One region of the Virgibacillus sp. Bac332 genome, then DNA from elsewhere that is predicted to be linked to it. Evidence: a T-box and tRNA genes for the amino acid it is inferred to sense, from the RefSeq annotation. Region 1 holds a T-box; the other holds one or more tRNA genes.

What was found. A T-box is a leader RNA that pairs with one kind of tRNA and senses whether it is charged. The one in region 1 lies ahead of ileS (isoleucine--tRNA ligase), so its partner is inferred to be a tRNA-Ile.
Region 2: it encodes a tRNA-Ile, which carries the amino acid that the T-box ahead of ileS (isoleucine--tRNA ligase) is inferred to sense. The anticodon was not compared.

Annotation. Positions count from the first base shown of each region.
Region 1 is NZ_CP033046.1:1,477,307-1,485,056, forward strand. It holds gene D9782_RS07050 (hypothetical protein) at 251-856, shown strand; gene D9782_RS07055 (hypothetical protein) at 1,264-1,461, shown strand; gene D9782_RS07060 (FecCD family ABC transporter permease) at 1,802-2,809, shown strand; gene D9782_RS07065 (FecCD family ABC transporter permease) at 2,802-3,824, shown strand; gene D9782_RS07070 (ABC transporter ATP-binding protein) at 3,839-4,627, shown strand; gene D9782_RS07075 (alpha/beta hydrolase) at 4,704-5,462, shown strand; T-box leader at 5,756-6,008, shown strand; gene ileS (isoleucine--tRNA ligase) at 6,088-7,750, shown strand, end outside.
Region 2 is NZ_CP033046.1:3,586,582-3,594,331, forward strand. It holds gene D9782_RS17215 (peptidoglycan D,D-transpeptidase FtsI family protein) at 1-1,418, opposite strand, end outside; gene D9782_RS17220 (MFS transporter) at 1,497-2,768, opposite strand; gene D9782_RS17225 (superoxide dismutase) at 2,963-3,574, opposite strand; tRNA gene D9782_RS17230 (tRNA-Phe) at 3,751-3,826, opposite strand; tRNA gene D9782_RS17235 (tRNA-Ser) at 3,848-3,940, opposite strand; tRNA gene D9782_RS17240 (tRNA-Ile) at 3,952-4,028, opposite strand; tRNA gene D9782_RS17245 (tRNA-His) at 4,050-4,125, opposite strand; tRNA gene D9782_RS17250 (tRNA-Met) at 4,159-4,235, opposite strand; tRNA gene D9782_RS17255 (tRNA-Asn) at 4,240-4,314, opposite strand; gene D9782_RS17260 (Na/Pi cotransporter family protein) at 4,889-6,514, opposite strand; gene D9782_RS17265 (NfeD family protein) at 7,132-7,750, opposite strand, start outside.

The DNA of each region.
Region 1 (7,750 bases):
TATTTAAAGAGGTGGAAAGATTTTTTCTTAATAAAGGAGCTAAAACGCTTGCTTTTTTTCTGAAAATAGTATAAGTTTCATATATGCAACATTATTAGTTGTATAAAATATTTGTTTCTTAGGTTAATTAATTTGTCTTAGAGACAAATTAATGATTGGTAGTTCAGGTATTTCAAATTGCTCTTCCGGGGTGGTAGCCGGAAGAGCGCCCCCTTTGCCGCAATTTATTAGAAAAAGGAGCAAATTTGAGATGTTCAGGCTTATGCGTGAATCACTGCAATGGAGTAGTAATATTAGCTTTTTAACATTTGGAATGGCTTTTTTGTTTGCGTTGATTTCAACATTATTTCAAGAAGGTTCAGGATTATTTCTTAGTCTACTCATTGTGTTTGTCTTTATTATGATAGGAATTATTGGCGATACGATTGGCTTAGCTGCAGCAACTTCACAAGAGAATCATTTTCATGCTATGGCTGCTAAGAAAGTCAAGGGAGCAAAGGAAGCAGCATTTATTGCAAAGAAAGCCCCTTTATTTTCAAGTCTTTTTAATGATGTTGTCGGTGATATTTCAGGAATCGTTACTGGGGCAGCTTCTACGGCTGTCGTATTCCAACTGGCTAAACTGGTTCAAACTTCCGAAGGTTCCATATGGTTTATTATTATATCTGTTGTATTAACAAGTATTATCGCTGCTTTTACAGTAGGGGGAAAGGCAATTTGTAAAACGCTTGCGATCTATCATTCTACGAATATTATTTTATATACAGGTAAAATGATGTATTACTTAAAAGCCTGTACACGTATATTTGCAATTTGGAAAAAGGAGAATCGTTCAGTACATATGCAAAGTCGTTAAGCTGACGTGTTGCTTCGCGGAAGGTGAAAATTCTATATTGCTTTTCGCTCCTTGAATAAAAAGAACGGGGAAAGTATCTCAACGGACTGCGGATGAAAGGGTATAAACCTTCATCCTTTTTTATAAGTTAAGAAAGTATAAAATCAGTGCAATGACTGCGTTAAGCCAAGTAGTTATTTTGAAATGTTTGATGTATATTGGCAATGCTCCGACGAATTACTTCGCTTTCGGCGGGCACGGCCTCAACTAACTTTGCAAAGAAGAACACGTTGCAAAGTGGATTTTCGGCTCGCGCTAATCCCGCAGGAGTCTACGTAATTCGTCTCCGCTATGAGAAGGTGCAACAATTCTTGTCATAAGTAATAGGTTGACTTTTTTTACAATGGGTAAAGTGAAAATCGCTATCCGTGAGTATAAAAGCAGCTGTGTTACTTCATGCTAGCGTTGTAGAGCCTGATAATAGCGAAGGGCGGCCACTTCAACTCCTGTGGGAAATGTTTGACCTGAAGATCCACTTTTTTGAGCGGGTTTTGCTAAAAAAGTTAGCTGAAGGACAAACCCCACGGAAAGGGAAGTGGGCAGCCGGAGTGGTGGTCAAGCAGTAGCTATTATTCCATAATAGCTACTAGAGGAAGCGTAAATCTGAGCATTTAGTGATAAGGACTGAGCGAATTTTGCTCCGTTTTTCTTATTTCTCATTATGTTGTCCATTAATATGGAATGGAGTCATATTTATTAAAAATCAGTTGACAAAAGGGGGTTAATCCCATATCATTTTAAATGAAATTAATAATCATTCTCAATTATATAGTGTGGGTAATAATCTAATTAGCAGAAAGTAACCCTGATCCTATTTTCTTATTATTTACTGAGAAGAAAATACTGGTCAGTCTATGAAGAAGCTAGTAGATTTAGTCGAATAAAGCATAAGGTGCGTTGGAAGTTATGGGAAAAACAAATAAAGTGCACGTAGTTATATTAATGACTGCACCCCTTTGGATTATACTTATTACTTGTTTATCAGTGGTTTTGGGGACAAAATCGATTGCTTTAACTACCGTTTGGGATGCAATTATTAACTATGATCCAGAAAATGTCGATCATGCAATAATCATAACGTCACGTATACCTAGAGCTCTTGGTGCATTAATAGTAGGTGCCTTTCTAGCGATATCGGGAGCGGTTATGCAGGGGATGACAAGAAACTATCTTGCATCCCCTTCCATTATGGGAGTTACCGATGGATCAGCTTTTGTAATCACTATTTGTATGGTGTGGATGCCAGGTATGTCATCGTTACAAATGATTCTTTATTCTATGCTTGGTTCCTTATTAGGAGCAGGAATTGTATTTGGCTTTGGTTCACTTTTACGGAATGGGTTGTCACCTGTGAGATTAGCTATTATTGGCACCGTTATTGGTACGTTTTTAAGCAGTATATCATCGGCCATTTCCACCTATTTTCAAGTGTCGCAAAATGTGAGCTTTTGGTATAATGCACGACTTCATCAGATTGATCCATCCATGTTAAAAATCGCAATTCCTTTTGGCATAGTAGGAATCTTGATCATTATATTTTTAGCAAAATCAATTACTATCTTGTCATTAGGTGAAGACGTATCTGTTAACTTGGGACAACGAACGAAGCTTGTTAAAGCGATGACTGTTATAGCTGTTGTTATGCTGACAGGTACCGCCGTAGCACTAGTTGGAAAGATAGGTTTTGTAGGTCTAATCATTCCTCATATCACTAGATTCTTAGTTGGTATAGATTATCGCTGGATCATTCCTTGTGCTGGCGTAATTGGCGGCGGATTCTTGGCGTTATGTGATGTGTTAAGTAGATTTATCAATTATCCGTTTGAAACGCCAATTGGTGTTATCACTGCTTTTATTGGAATCCCTTTCTTCCTTTATTTAATTCGTAGTAGGGGAGGAGAGAAGCATGCATAAAGCAGATAGACGTCGATATATTACAACATTATTGCTTATTTCAGTTTCGATATTAGTGGCGATTTACATAAGCATTACAAATGGATCGTTTGATATTACGGTATCAAATGTTTTTCGAACCATTTTACGTATTAACCCTACAGAAGATTATGATTTAGTTATTTTTGATTTTCGACTACCACGAATTGTTATTGCTGGTTTAGTTGGGTTTGGACTCGGTATAGCTGGTGCAGTTATTCAAGGGATTACTAGAAATGGTTTAGCTGACCCAGGGATACTTGGTATAAATGCCGGTGCTGGAGCGGCGATTGTATTGTTTATGTTTTTCTTTAAAGATAAGATAACGGATACGGGATTGTTAGCTATTATGATGCAGCCACTCTTTGGGTTAATTGGTGGTCTTATAGCGGCTACGATTATCTTTCTCTTCGCTTGGAAAAATGGAAAATTAGATTCCCAACGTCTTCTGCTTACGGGAATAGCTATTGGATCAGGTTTTGGAGCATTTTCCCTTTATATTTCGTTAAAAATGAAAGCATCTGACTTTGAGATGGCAACGGTATGGATTTCTGGAACAATATACAACGCTAATTGGATTTATATTCTATCTATGATTCCTTGGATTATTTTATTTATCCCAATCATCTATAAAAAGGCTTATTTATTAGATTTATTTCAATTAGAAGAATCAAATTTAAAAAGCTTAGGTGTTTCCGTAGAGAAAGAGAAAATACTACTTCTAATAAGTAGTGTTGCTCTTGTCAGCGCTTGTGTTTCTGTATCTGGAAGTATAGGTTTTGTAGGGCTTATGGCTCCACATATAGCAAGAAGACTCGTTGGACTACAGCATAGATATGTGATTCCTATATGTGGATTACTTGGTGTACTACTTGTCATCGTATCAGATTTTATAGCAAAAACGGTTTTTGCCCCAGCAGAGTTGCCTGTTGGTATCGTGATATCGATTATCGGTGTACCGTATTTTCTATATTTATTAGTAAAAACGAAAACATAGGGAGGGGAAGGCAAATGAGTATTTTGCAGGCGGAGGCATTGGAGACTGGTTATGAAAGACATACGGTGTTCAGAGATCTTCATTTACAGGTGAAGACTGGTGACATCACGACAATTATTGGACCAAATGGCTGTGGGAAATCAACCTTATTAAAAACAATGGGAAGAATTTTAAAGCAGCGTAATGGAAAAGTATTCTTACAAGGCAAAGAACTTAATCATATACCAACAAAGAAAATTGCCAAACATCTAGCTATGCTTTCGCAAAATCCTACTGCCCCTGGTGAACTGAAGGTGGAAGAGCTTATCACATATGGACGTTATCCACATCGGAAAAATGTCAATAAATTAACAAAGGAAGATCGTAAGGTTATTGAATGGGCAATGGATATTACCTCCACTACATCCTTCCGTGACCGTAAAATAGGTAATCTATCAGGTGGTCAAAGGCAGAAGGTTTGGTTGGCGATGGCACTAGCTCAGGAAACGGAAGTACTATTACTAGATGAACCGACAACGTACCTTGATTTAGCTCACCAATTGGAAGTCCTACAGATTGTACAACGGCTTAATAAAGAGCATGGTTGTACAATTGTAATGGTATTACATGATATTAATCATGCTGCTAGGTTTTCAAATGAGATTGTGGCAATGAAGTCTGGTGAAGTTATTTCTGTTGGAAGTCCTTCAGATATCATTACAAACGAAGTATTAAAGGAAGTCTTTGAAATTGATGCAAGAGTAATGATAGACCCATACGATAATTCCCCAGTATGTTTTGGATATGATAGTATACAAGCATAAATAAATGTAAGGGGGAAATAGGTTGAAAGAATATAAAACATCGCCTGTAATTACATCTGGAGCAGAGAAATGGTCGATGACTTCGAGGTACGGTAGGCGATACGATATTTACATCTCTATACCAAAACAGCCAGCTCCGGAATCTGGTTATCCAATTATCTATGTTTTGGATGGGAATGCTTTTTTTCATACATTTCATGAGACGGTGAAAGTACAATCTGCTCGATCAGAAAAAACAAAAGTGATTCCGGCTGTTATTGTAGGCATTGGTTATCCGGTTGATGCCGCTTTTGCATCTGAATTTAGAGTGTACGATTTTACGCCACCTACTTCTGTGGAAAATTTACCACCCAAGCCTGATGGTAGTGCATGGTCTGAAAATGGTGGAGCAGAGGAGTTCTTTCATTTTATTACGCAGGAATTACAGCCATGTATAGATCAACACGTTTCCATTGATCGACAGAAACAAACATTATTTGGTCATTCTTTGGGAGGATTATTTGCATTGTATGTTTTATTTTCAGGAACGTCTGTATTTCAAACCTTTATGATAACAAGTCCTTCAATATGGTGGGGAAATCGCGTCATATTGGAGCTAGTAAAGAACTGGGCCGCTAATACCGATATAAGTGAAAAGCGGGTGTTTCTTGCTGTTGGTGAATTAGAAAAAGATCATATGGTAAATGATGCACGTGATCTCGCTATTCGACTGGAAGAGCTAAGATCAAAAGGATTAACAACGGTATTTTATGAATTGACGGATGAGAATCATGTATCCGTTGTACCAACTGTGATAAGTAGAGCAATAAGGTTTTTACATATGCATTCAGGTTAAGCATACGATAGTTAGATTTATTCCACATATAAGCGGCCGTAAGATTCCAGCTTCAAGCAATAAAGTGAAACAATTATTGGTAAGCGAGGGATAGGCTGCCAGTAAATGTCCGATTGATTCAAAAGCCTTCAGGTCATACCCTTGTGGTACTACCAAACCATGGGGGATAAACAAAAATCCCCAAGGATGGAAGTTTCATTTTATTCCAAGTATGGAACCAGTTGTATGAAACCGTAAATATGTTTGACATTAGGAACGCTTTACTTTATGCTAAGCATATTATAAACAAACGGTTACATTCGTTGACGAGAATGAGTAGGTATAAATGTGGATCTTTAGAGAGTTGGTGATTTGCTGCAAGCCAATGTTCCCATTATGCTGAATATCCTCTCTGAGAAGGAAGGCTGAATATTCATTTAAGTTTTCCCGGGGACCCGCCGTTAAAAGGGGCGCGTATGATAGTACGTTGATGAGTGCTAGATAATTGTATTGCATATACATTATCTGGAATCAGGGTGGTAACACGGGTGGAAACTCGTCCCTATCTAGGGGCGGGTTTTTTTATGTATATAAAAGGATGACGATACGAACCGTATAATAGTAATCATTGAAATGGAGTGAGTTTATGAACGAATCTGTGCATAAAGAGACAGCGATAGAAAGGGAGAAAAGAATAAAGGAATGGTGGAATGAGGAAGGGATCTTTCAGGAATCCATTCGAAACAGAGATGGCAATGAATCGTTTGTTTTCTATGAAGGTCCGCCTACCGCTAATGGGTTACCCCATGCTGGTCATGTCCTTGGTAGAGTTGTTAAGGATGTAGTAGCAAGGTATAAAACGATGCAAGGATATCAAGTGGTGCGGAAAGCTGGTTGGGATACGCATGGTTTACCAGTAGAACTAGGTGTTGAGAAAAAAATTGGAATATCTGGTAAACAGGAGATTGAAGCATATGGGGTGGAGGCATTCATCGAAGCGTGTAAGGAAAGTGTATTTGATTATGAAAAACAATGGCGTTCCTTTACGGAAGCTATTGGATATTGGGTCGACATGGATGATCCGTATGTAACATTGCATAATAATTATATTGAAAGTGTATGGTATATCCTTGCAACGATTCATAAAAAAGGGCTGCTCTATCAAGGACATCGGGTAACGCCATACTGTCCTAGCTGTCAAACATCGTTAAGTTCGCATGAAGTGGCTCAGGGTTATAAGGACGTAAAAGATCTATCCGTAACAGCGAAATTCAAAATAAAAGATACTAGGAATGAATACTTCTTAGGCTGGACGACAACTCCGTGGACATTGCCGGCCAATATTGCTTTAGCTGTAAACCCAGAAATGAACTATGTAAAAGTAGAACAGAATAATAATGTTTATATTGTTGCAGAAGCTCTTGTCGATCAAGTGTTCACAGCTGACTACCAGATCGTGAGTCAACATACGGGGGTAGAGTTTGTTGGTTTATCGTATGAACCGCTCTTTCCTTATGTAGAAGTATTGAAAGGGTATGTAGTGATTGGTGCTGATTTTGTAACTAAAGATAGTGGTACCGGGATCGTTCATTTAGCTCCTGCTCATGGGGAGGATGATTATCAGGCTGTTCAGCGAAATGGTTTGGATTTTGTTCATGTAATCGATCAGGCTGGAAGGTATAAAGAGTCTGTTAAACCACTAGCGGGGAAATTTGCCAAGGACAGTGATGTATCCATCATAAAAATGCTGGCAGATAAGGGACGCTTATTTGCAAAAGAGAAATATGAGCATAGCTACCCACATTGTTGGCGTTGCGATTCACCCCTTATTTACTATGCTATGGAAGGATGGTTTGTAAAGACTACTGCTATCAAAGATATTATTCTACAGAACAATGAATCCATCGATTGGTATCCAGAGCATATGAAGTACGGGCGATTCGGTAAATTCCTAGAAAATATGGTGGATTGGAATTTAGGGAGAAATCGTTATTGGGGCACTCCTTTAAATGTGTGGATTTGTGATAGCTGTCAGCACGAGTTTGTGCCAGAAAGTGTTCAAGCATTAAGAGAACATGCAGAAAAAGCTATTCCAGATGATCTGGAGCTACACAAACCATATGTTGATAAAATTACGCTAAACTGTCCGAAATGTAAGGGTAGTATGTATCGAACAAGTGAAGTGATTGATGTTTGGTTTGATAGTGGCTCCATGCCGTTTGCTCAATATCATTATCCCTTTGAGAATAGGGAGCTTTTTGAGAAGCAATTTCCAGCGGATGTAATTGCTGAGGGAGTTGACCAAACGC
Region 2 (7,750 bases), 2.1 Mb from region 1:
GTATTAAACGACGCTTTACTTCCATTTGGGAAGGGATAGCGATTCTCTCCCCCCATTTTTAATGCGATATAAAACATGTAGACGTTGGACGAGCGTTTCAACGCATCCTGATCATCGACTACCCCAATATAGTTGCTGTGGGAACCTTTTTTCGGGGTACCTGAAATTTTTATCGGACTGTCATTAAATCTTTGTCCAGGTGAGATCACGCCTGATTCTAAGCCTGCAAGTACAGTTGCACCCTTTACAATGGAACCAGGGCGATGCGCATCATACAACGTCTTGTATGCAGCGTTACTGTATTCATTTCCATCTCTGGTTTGTCCACTAACCGCTAATAATTCACCTGTTTGTGGATTCATAACAACGGCAAGTGCATCCTTTAAATATTTATTGTCATAGGGATGGCTCTGAACGGCTGCTTTTAATTCCTCTCGTACTATTTTATCCACTTCTTCCTGGAATTCCATATCGATAGATAGAACTAAATCCTTACCTCGGCTACCCTCAACGACCGTTTCCGTTCCAACAACTTTACCTGTTTTAGTAGTCGTGTACTGAATTTGCTCCTTTGTTCCTCGTAATACGTCCTCATAATATTCCTCCAGTCCACTCTTTCCAACCCGATCATTACGACTGTAACCTCTTGTTAGGTAATATTGCTCTTTTTCTGCCAAGATCCCTTGCTCTTGTGTTGTAATAGTACCTAGTAAGCTGTTGATCGTCTCACCGAAAGGATAGTCCCTATTCCAGTCAGTCGTTGCATTAACTCCAGGTAGAACATCCAAGTGCTCAGAAACTTTAGCATATTCCTCTGCGGTGACATCGTCATTTTTAACTATTTGCGGCGTAAGCGAATATGCTTTATCTAATTCTTTTTTAATTGCAATTACTTCAAGCTCCTGTTTCGAAAAACCGGAGATTTCATCTTTTGTAATTCGATCTAGAATCGTATTATACTGTTCAGCATTATCTAAATCTGCTGCTTCTTTTTCAGATAAGCGATTGTCAGCTTCTTCCTTATTTTTTAAGTACCAATACTCTTTTTTATTGCGCTCTGTTAATTTATCAAGGTATTTTTTTTCATCATCCATGGAAATATACTTCGACAATTTTTCAGCAACTTCTAATCGATCTTCTGCCTGCGTTCCTTTTGCAGGTGTATACGTGATCGAATACAATGGTTTATTGTCTACAATAACATTATGGTTACTATCATATATTTTACCTCTGGGAACGGGTATCTTTGTTGTATCCTTTACCGTTCGATCAATTTCTTCCTGAAAAGCTTCACCGTTTAAAATCTGTACAACTCCTAATTGTAAAATAAGCACTGTAAACATTAGAAACACAACAAAAAACAATATGTTAATTCGGAAGGGAAGTTGCGTTTTTTTCTTTTTTTTCTTATTCCCCATTATCTCTCCCCCATACGAAATTAGATTTATTTTAAACCTTATTCATTATATCATTTATCCCTCTTTATTTTCATCCATTTATCTATTTTTTTCGTCTGTTAATTGCTCTTTAATTAATACTTCTTTTTTTGGCTTACTTCCTAAGTAGATGTTCTTGACGGATAAATAGATAAAAATATGCCCAGCACCAAAAACGGCTAATATATATGGGATTGCCTTTTCAGCTGGAAAAATAGAAACAGCAATTAAAAAAACAGAAATGGAAGTAATTCTTCCGATATTGACAAACATTTCTCTGACAACGATATACTCCACACGTAACTCTTTTGCCTTCCATGCTTTTCCTATTACATCATAGGTTAAAGAGACATATGGTATGGTAATGATTGGGTAAGCGATCCCAATGCAAATTGCATATATAATTAGCTGTGCATAGCTAATCTCAAAAATAATAATTGTAATAGAGAAATACAGGATAAGACTCCCGATAAGGATAGCTTTTTTTCTCATGGAAGGCTTGATAACTTTCGTCCCAATAAAATAAAAAACAAAGGATAAGCCAGAGAACACTAGATTGAACATCCCTAATGAAAATTCACTTTGTGTAATCAAAAACACCCATATGGAGATAACAAAGGCAAATATCCCTTCTCTTAATCCTTGAAAAATATGTGCATTCAATATACGATTCCAATTTTTGTTATGTGATCGTTCAGCTAATACCCGTCGAAAATAAAAGCTTCCTTCTGCCTTTCTCCTTGCCAAAAAGAAACTACAGATAACTGCGCAAATGAACAAAATAAAAGAAATCGTAAAAATTGTTGTATATCCGATATTTGCTTCCAAATTAGCAATAATAGTCCCAGCTAATAACGGTCCAATCATTCCACCAAAGGATTGAAGCACTCCTAAAAATCCATTAAAAAAGTCCCTAGTCTCTGGCTCAGTAATCTCAAATGTAAGTACATTAAATGCTAGCCAATAGAAACCATAACCAATACCAAGAAGACTACCTAGCATAAAATTATAGTACGATGCTTTTTCAGCAATAATTAATACACTCAAAAAAAAGAGAGATAAAAAAATTACCCCTAAACGTAATACAATAACTCGATCCACTTTCTTAGCTAATTTTCCAGCCACAATAAACGTCAATGGTTGAAAAATATAAATGGCTAAATTATATACAGCAATGGTTATATAATCCCCTGATTGCTTCCACAAGTATATATTTACAAATGTATTGGATAAAAATATTCCTAAAGAATATAGTCCACCAATAACAAGTAAAAACAATAAATCCTTATCAATGTCTAATTTCCCCTGATAAAGTGATAGGCTTTTTCGCATATTCCATACTCCTTTTCAAGTCATTAATAGTTTGAACAAATGAGTAACAGATATGCAAAGAAGCCTTAATTAAAGATAAGGATATAACAATCTATTCATAAGCTTACATTCATCATTTCTTGACAATTATAGATAAAAAAAGGCATATGAAGAAATCGAATCCCCCACATGCCTTTTCTATTGAATTATTTTTGTTATTTCGCTTCATTATAGTTTTTCGTTACTTGATCCCAATTAATAACATTCCAGAAAGCTGAAATGTAATCTGGGCGTTTATTTTGATATTTAAGATAGTAAGCGTGCTCCCAAACATCAAGACCTAATAAAGGTTTTTTCCCTTCCATTATCGGCGAGTCTTGATTAGGTGTACTCATTATTTCTAATTCTTCATTATTTAAAACTAACCATGCCCAACCTGATCCGAAGCGTCCTGCTGCAGCATTAGCAAATTCTTCTTTGAATTTATCAAAGCTGCCAAACTTTTCATTAATTTTATCAGCAAGCTCACCAGTTGGTTCGCCACCACCATTAGGTGATAATACTTTCCAGAACAGACTATGGTTTGCATGGCCGCCACCATTATTACGTACGGCAGTCCGCGCGCTTTCCGGAACAGCATCTAGATTACTTATTAGCTCTTCAACAGATTTATTCTGAAGATCAGCATGTCCTTCTAAAGCACCGTTTAGTTTCGTTACATACGTATTATGATGCTTTGTATGGTGAATGTTCATGGTTTCTTTATCAATAGTAGGTTCTAGTGCATCGTAAGCATAAGGTAGTTCAGGTAATTCAAATTTTGCCATTATAACTTCCTCCTAATAAAATTATTTTATTAAAAAGGATCGAATATTCACCCTTTTAAAGCAAGATTATCAAAGCTACTATACTGATGCAAATTATATGCATGCATTTTTTTACCAAATTATAAAAAGCGTTATTTTCTTGAGAAAATAAAAAAACAAGCCACCGCTTGTTTGAATGGTGGCTCGGGACGGAATCGAACCGCCGACACAGGGATTTTCAGTCCCTTGCTCTACCGACTGAGCTACCGAGCCTAAATCTACTCTAAATATGTATGGAGGAGGTAGAGGGATTCGAACCCCCGCGGGCTGTTACACCCCTGGCGGTTTTCAAGACCGCTCCCTTCAGCCAGACTTGGGTATACCTCCAAATAATTTTATGGTGGACCCTGCAGGACTCGAACCTGCGACCGATCGGTTATGAGCCGATAGCTCTGACCAACTGAGCTAAGGGTCCTTCTCATTTTAAAATTGTTTATGGGGCGACCGGTGGGGATCGAACCCACGAATGCCGGAGCCACAATCCGGTGCGTTAACCACTTCGCCACGACCGCCATGCTTCAGATTTCAGATTAATTGTTATATTATGGTGGCGGCGGAGGGGATCGAACCCCCGACCTCACGGGTATGAACCGTACGCTCTCGCCAGCTGAGCTACACCGCCAAATTGGCTCCACAGGTAGGATTCGAACCTACGACCGATCGGTTAACAGCCGATAGCTCTACCACTGAGCTACTGTGGAATGTTATCGTGACTACCTTCAACGAATTATAGCGACAAGATATAATTTACCATGTTCAACAACATCTGTCAATATTTTTTTCAAAAAATCATAATCGCAATTTCTTATGTATGTATCGCTGTTAAAACGACAATATTTACTATAGCATCTTATCAAAGGTTTTTCAATACAAAATTTAAAGTTAGAAAATTTTAATTTTAATTCCTTTATTAATTAGTAAATACTACCTTATAACTTGTAAAGTAACTCCTGTGTTTGTGTGAGCAGACGTAACGCTGAGTCACCTCTTGAAAACCATACTACAGGGGCCGGAAGTCACCCGTTTTTCTACAGAATTTTCCTAACAGAACTTCACGAAATAACTCCCCTTCACTTAACTCACCATGGATAAGTGAACGGCTTTCTTCAAGTTCCGGTTGAATAATGCTTGTTCACACAGATTTTCTTTTCCGCAAACGACAATGACGTAGCTCTTGCAGTTCATTTGAATTTGAGATAGCTAACTTCTACTTAGTATAAAAAACAACTGTCAGAAAGCATTTCCGACAGTTGTTAAACTAAACATACGTTATTATTATTCACCTAATACTTCTTCAGCAATGTTAACCGCATGGTCTCCAATTCGCTCTAAATTGCTAATGATATCAACAAAAACAATTCCAGCTGATCCAGTACATTTACCTTCATTCATACGAATGATATGTTTCTTTCGGAAATTCCTTTCCATTTTATCAATTTTATCTTCTTTTTGAATCACAGCTAGTGCCTCTTCTCTGTCCATACTTTGGAGAGATTCAACGGCTTGTTTTACTGTTGACGTTGTTAATTCAAACATTTCATTTAGATCTTCCTGAGCATGATTGGTTAATTGAACTTTATTAGACATTTTATAATCAATTAATTCGACAATATTTTCAAAATGATCGCCTATTCTTTCGATATCTCGAACGGAGTCAAGGAGTGCGGAATGTTTCGCACTTTCTATTTCCGTAAGTGATTCTGCCGATAGTTCTACAAGATAATCTGTTATTTTTCGGTCCAGATTATTTAAAGCCCCTTCTATTTGCATAGCCATTTCGGAATGCTTAGAAAGTTGTGTATTTAAATATTTATTTGTTTCTTCTAAGCCTTTATAAGCATATTCACCCATGCGAATCACTTCTGCTTTCGCCTGATCTAATGCCAAGGTCGATGATTGCTGAATAAATATCGGATCTAAGTGTTGTGGTTTATACTCTACAATTGTATCTTCACCTGGAATAATCCTAGTAACTAACCAAGCTAAAGCGCCTATAAATGGAAATTGAATGATCGTATTTGTAATATTAAAGGTCCCATGAGCAAACGCAATTGTCATCTCCGGGTTCAAGTTAAACTGTCCTTGTAAAAACGTAACAATTTGCGTAAAAACTCCAAGTAGGAGTAAAAAGATGGTAGCTCCAACTAAATTAAAGATTACATGAGTATACGCTGCTCGTTTTGCAGCAACAGTTGCACCTAGAGATGCTAGCACTGCAGTTATTGTCGTTCCTAAGTTATCTCCAAAAAGAACGGGTATGGCTGCCTTTAGTTCTATTGCTCCTTCAGCAAATAGACCTTGTAAAATACCTATTGTGGCACTTGAACTCTGTACAACAACGGTAAAGACAGTACCGATAACTACACCAAGAACTGGGTTTTCACTCATATTAACGGTTAATTCATGAAATGCTTCTAGTGTACGCAATGGCTTCATACCACTACTCATTAATTCTAATCCAAAGAATAATGCACCAAATCCAAAGATTGCTTGTCCAACTGCATTAACTTTCTGACTTTTAAAGAAAAATAATAGAAAACACCCTACAGCAATGATCGGTAGCGCATAAGCACCAATATCAATACCTATTATAAATGCAGTAACTGTTGTACCTATATTAGCACCCATAATTACACCAATTGCTTGTCTTAACGTCATAAAGCCTGCGTTTACTAGACCGACTGTTAAGACAGTAGTACCAGAGCTACTTTGAATTAAAACCGTAACGATAATACCAGCTAATACCCCCATAAATGGGTTACTTGTAAAGCGATCCAGTATATCTCTAAGACGATCCCCTGCTGACTTTTGTAACCCTTCTCCCATAAACTTTATACCAAGAAGGAAAATACCCAGTCCGCCGATAAATTCAAATATCAGTTTTTGAACATCAATTTCCAAAATTTATACCTACCCTTCCATTCATGTTGAATCTTGTCACACCATACCAATATTAATTATATATAAACTTTTTGTAAAGGTTTAAAAGGTATATTTAACATTAAATTTACATTCAGCTACATTTAATAGATCTTTTTAGTATTTACTACTTCATGCTTTCCATGCGATGAACAAATAAACAAAAAGAACACAAGCGCTAGCGCCCGATTAGAAACGTAGCGACTGGAGCGAGTTAATGGAGATAAAGAAATCACGGTGAGCTTGCGAGTCGATGATGACTTAGCTTAGGGCGATTCGTGAATTCGCCTCGTTTCTGGGCGCTGGAGCTCGACGCGGCTCATCACGCACATCTTTTGGACTTTGGCTTGTTTGGGAGCCTTGTCCGTCTACAGAGCCTTGGTATCAGATTTCTGTTCGTCGAGCCAAGATTTTGATACACGCTTCCTTCAGCCTTCACCTCACGATAAACACCTTTGCGGTTCTCTAGTGGTTGGTTGATGTGTACCCTCACAGCGGACTTTCACCACCTAGATAGTCGCCATGCCTGGCGCACAAATAAAAAAGATAATCTTTCTAAGATTATCTAAAATCTTGTCGATTATCTTCACGTTCAGCAACTAACCATTTATTATTTCAACTAAAATTTTCGTTCCGTCGACTTGAACTACTTTTACTTTTGTATCTTTACTAATCCACTGACCATTTGACACAGCACTATAGTCCTTTTGTTCAATGCGAATCGTTCCTACCGGTCGTAAATCGTTTAGTGTTACTCCCACTTTATTTAAAAGTTGTTCATAGCTTTGATTCATGGAATTATAGCCTGCTTCCTTCGTAAGTTGATCTGTTAAGGTTAATTTATTCCACATATCTCTTCTTTTAAATACCTTTAAGAAAAAGAATGAAGCTCCGCCACCTAGCAGTACACCAAGCACAGCATATAAACCAGAAGCTAAATTAGGCGCAGGCAACGCTACTGCTGTTAACATACAAGCTAATCCAATCGTAGCAAGTGTTCCATCATTTAATAATTTTCCATCAATAATGATAAGTAATAATCCTACAAAATAAATAATAAGCATAATAATGAACGAGCCTGTTTCAACATAGGCACCAAAATATACCGTAATAAAACCTATACCTAATAACGCAAAAATTCCACGCATATTAACAAGCACTTCGCCAATTAAAAACAAGGTAGCAAAACCAGTAATAATGATTCCAATCCATTCCAAA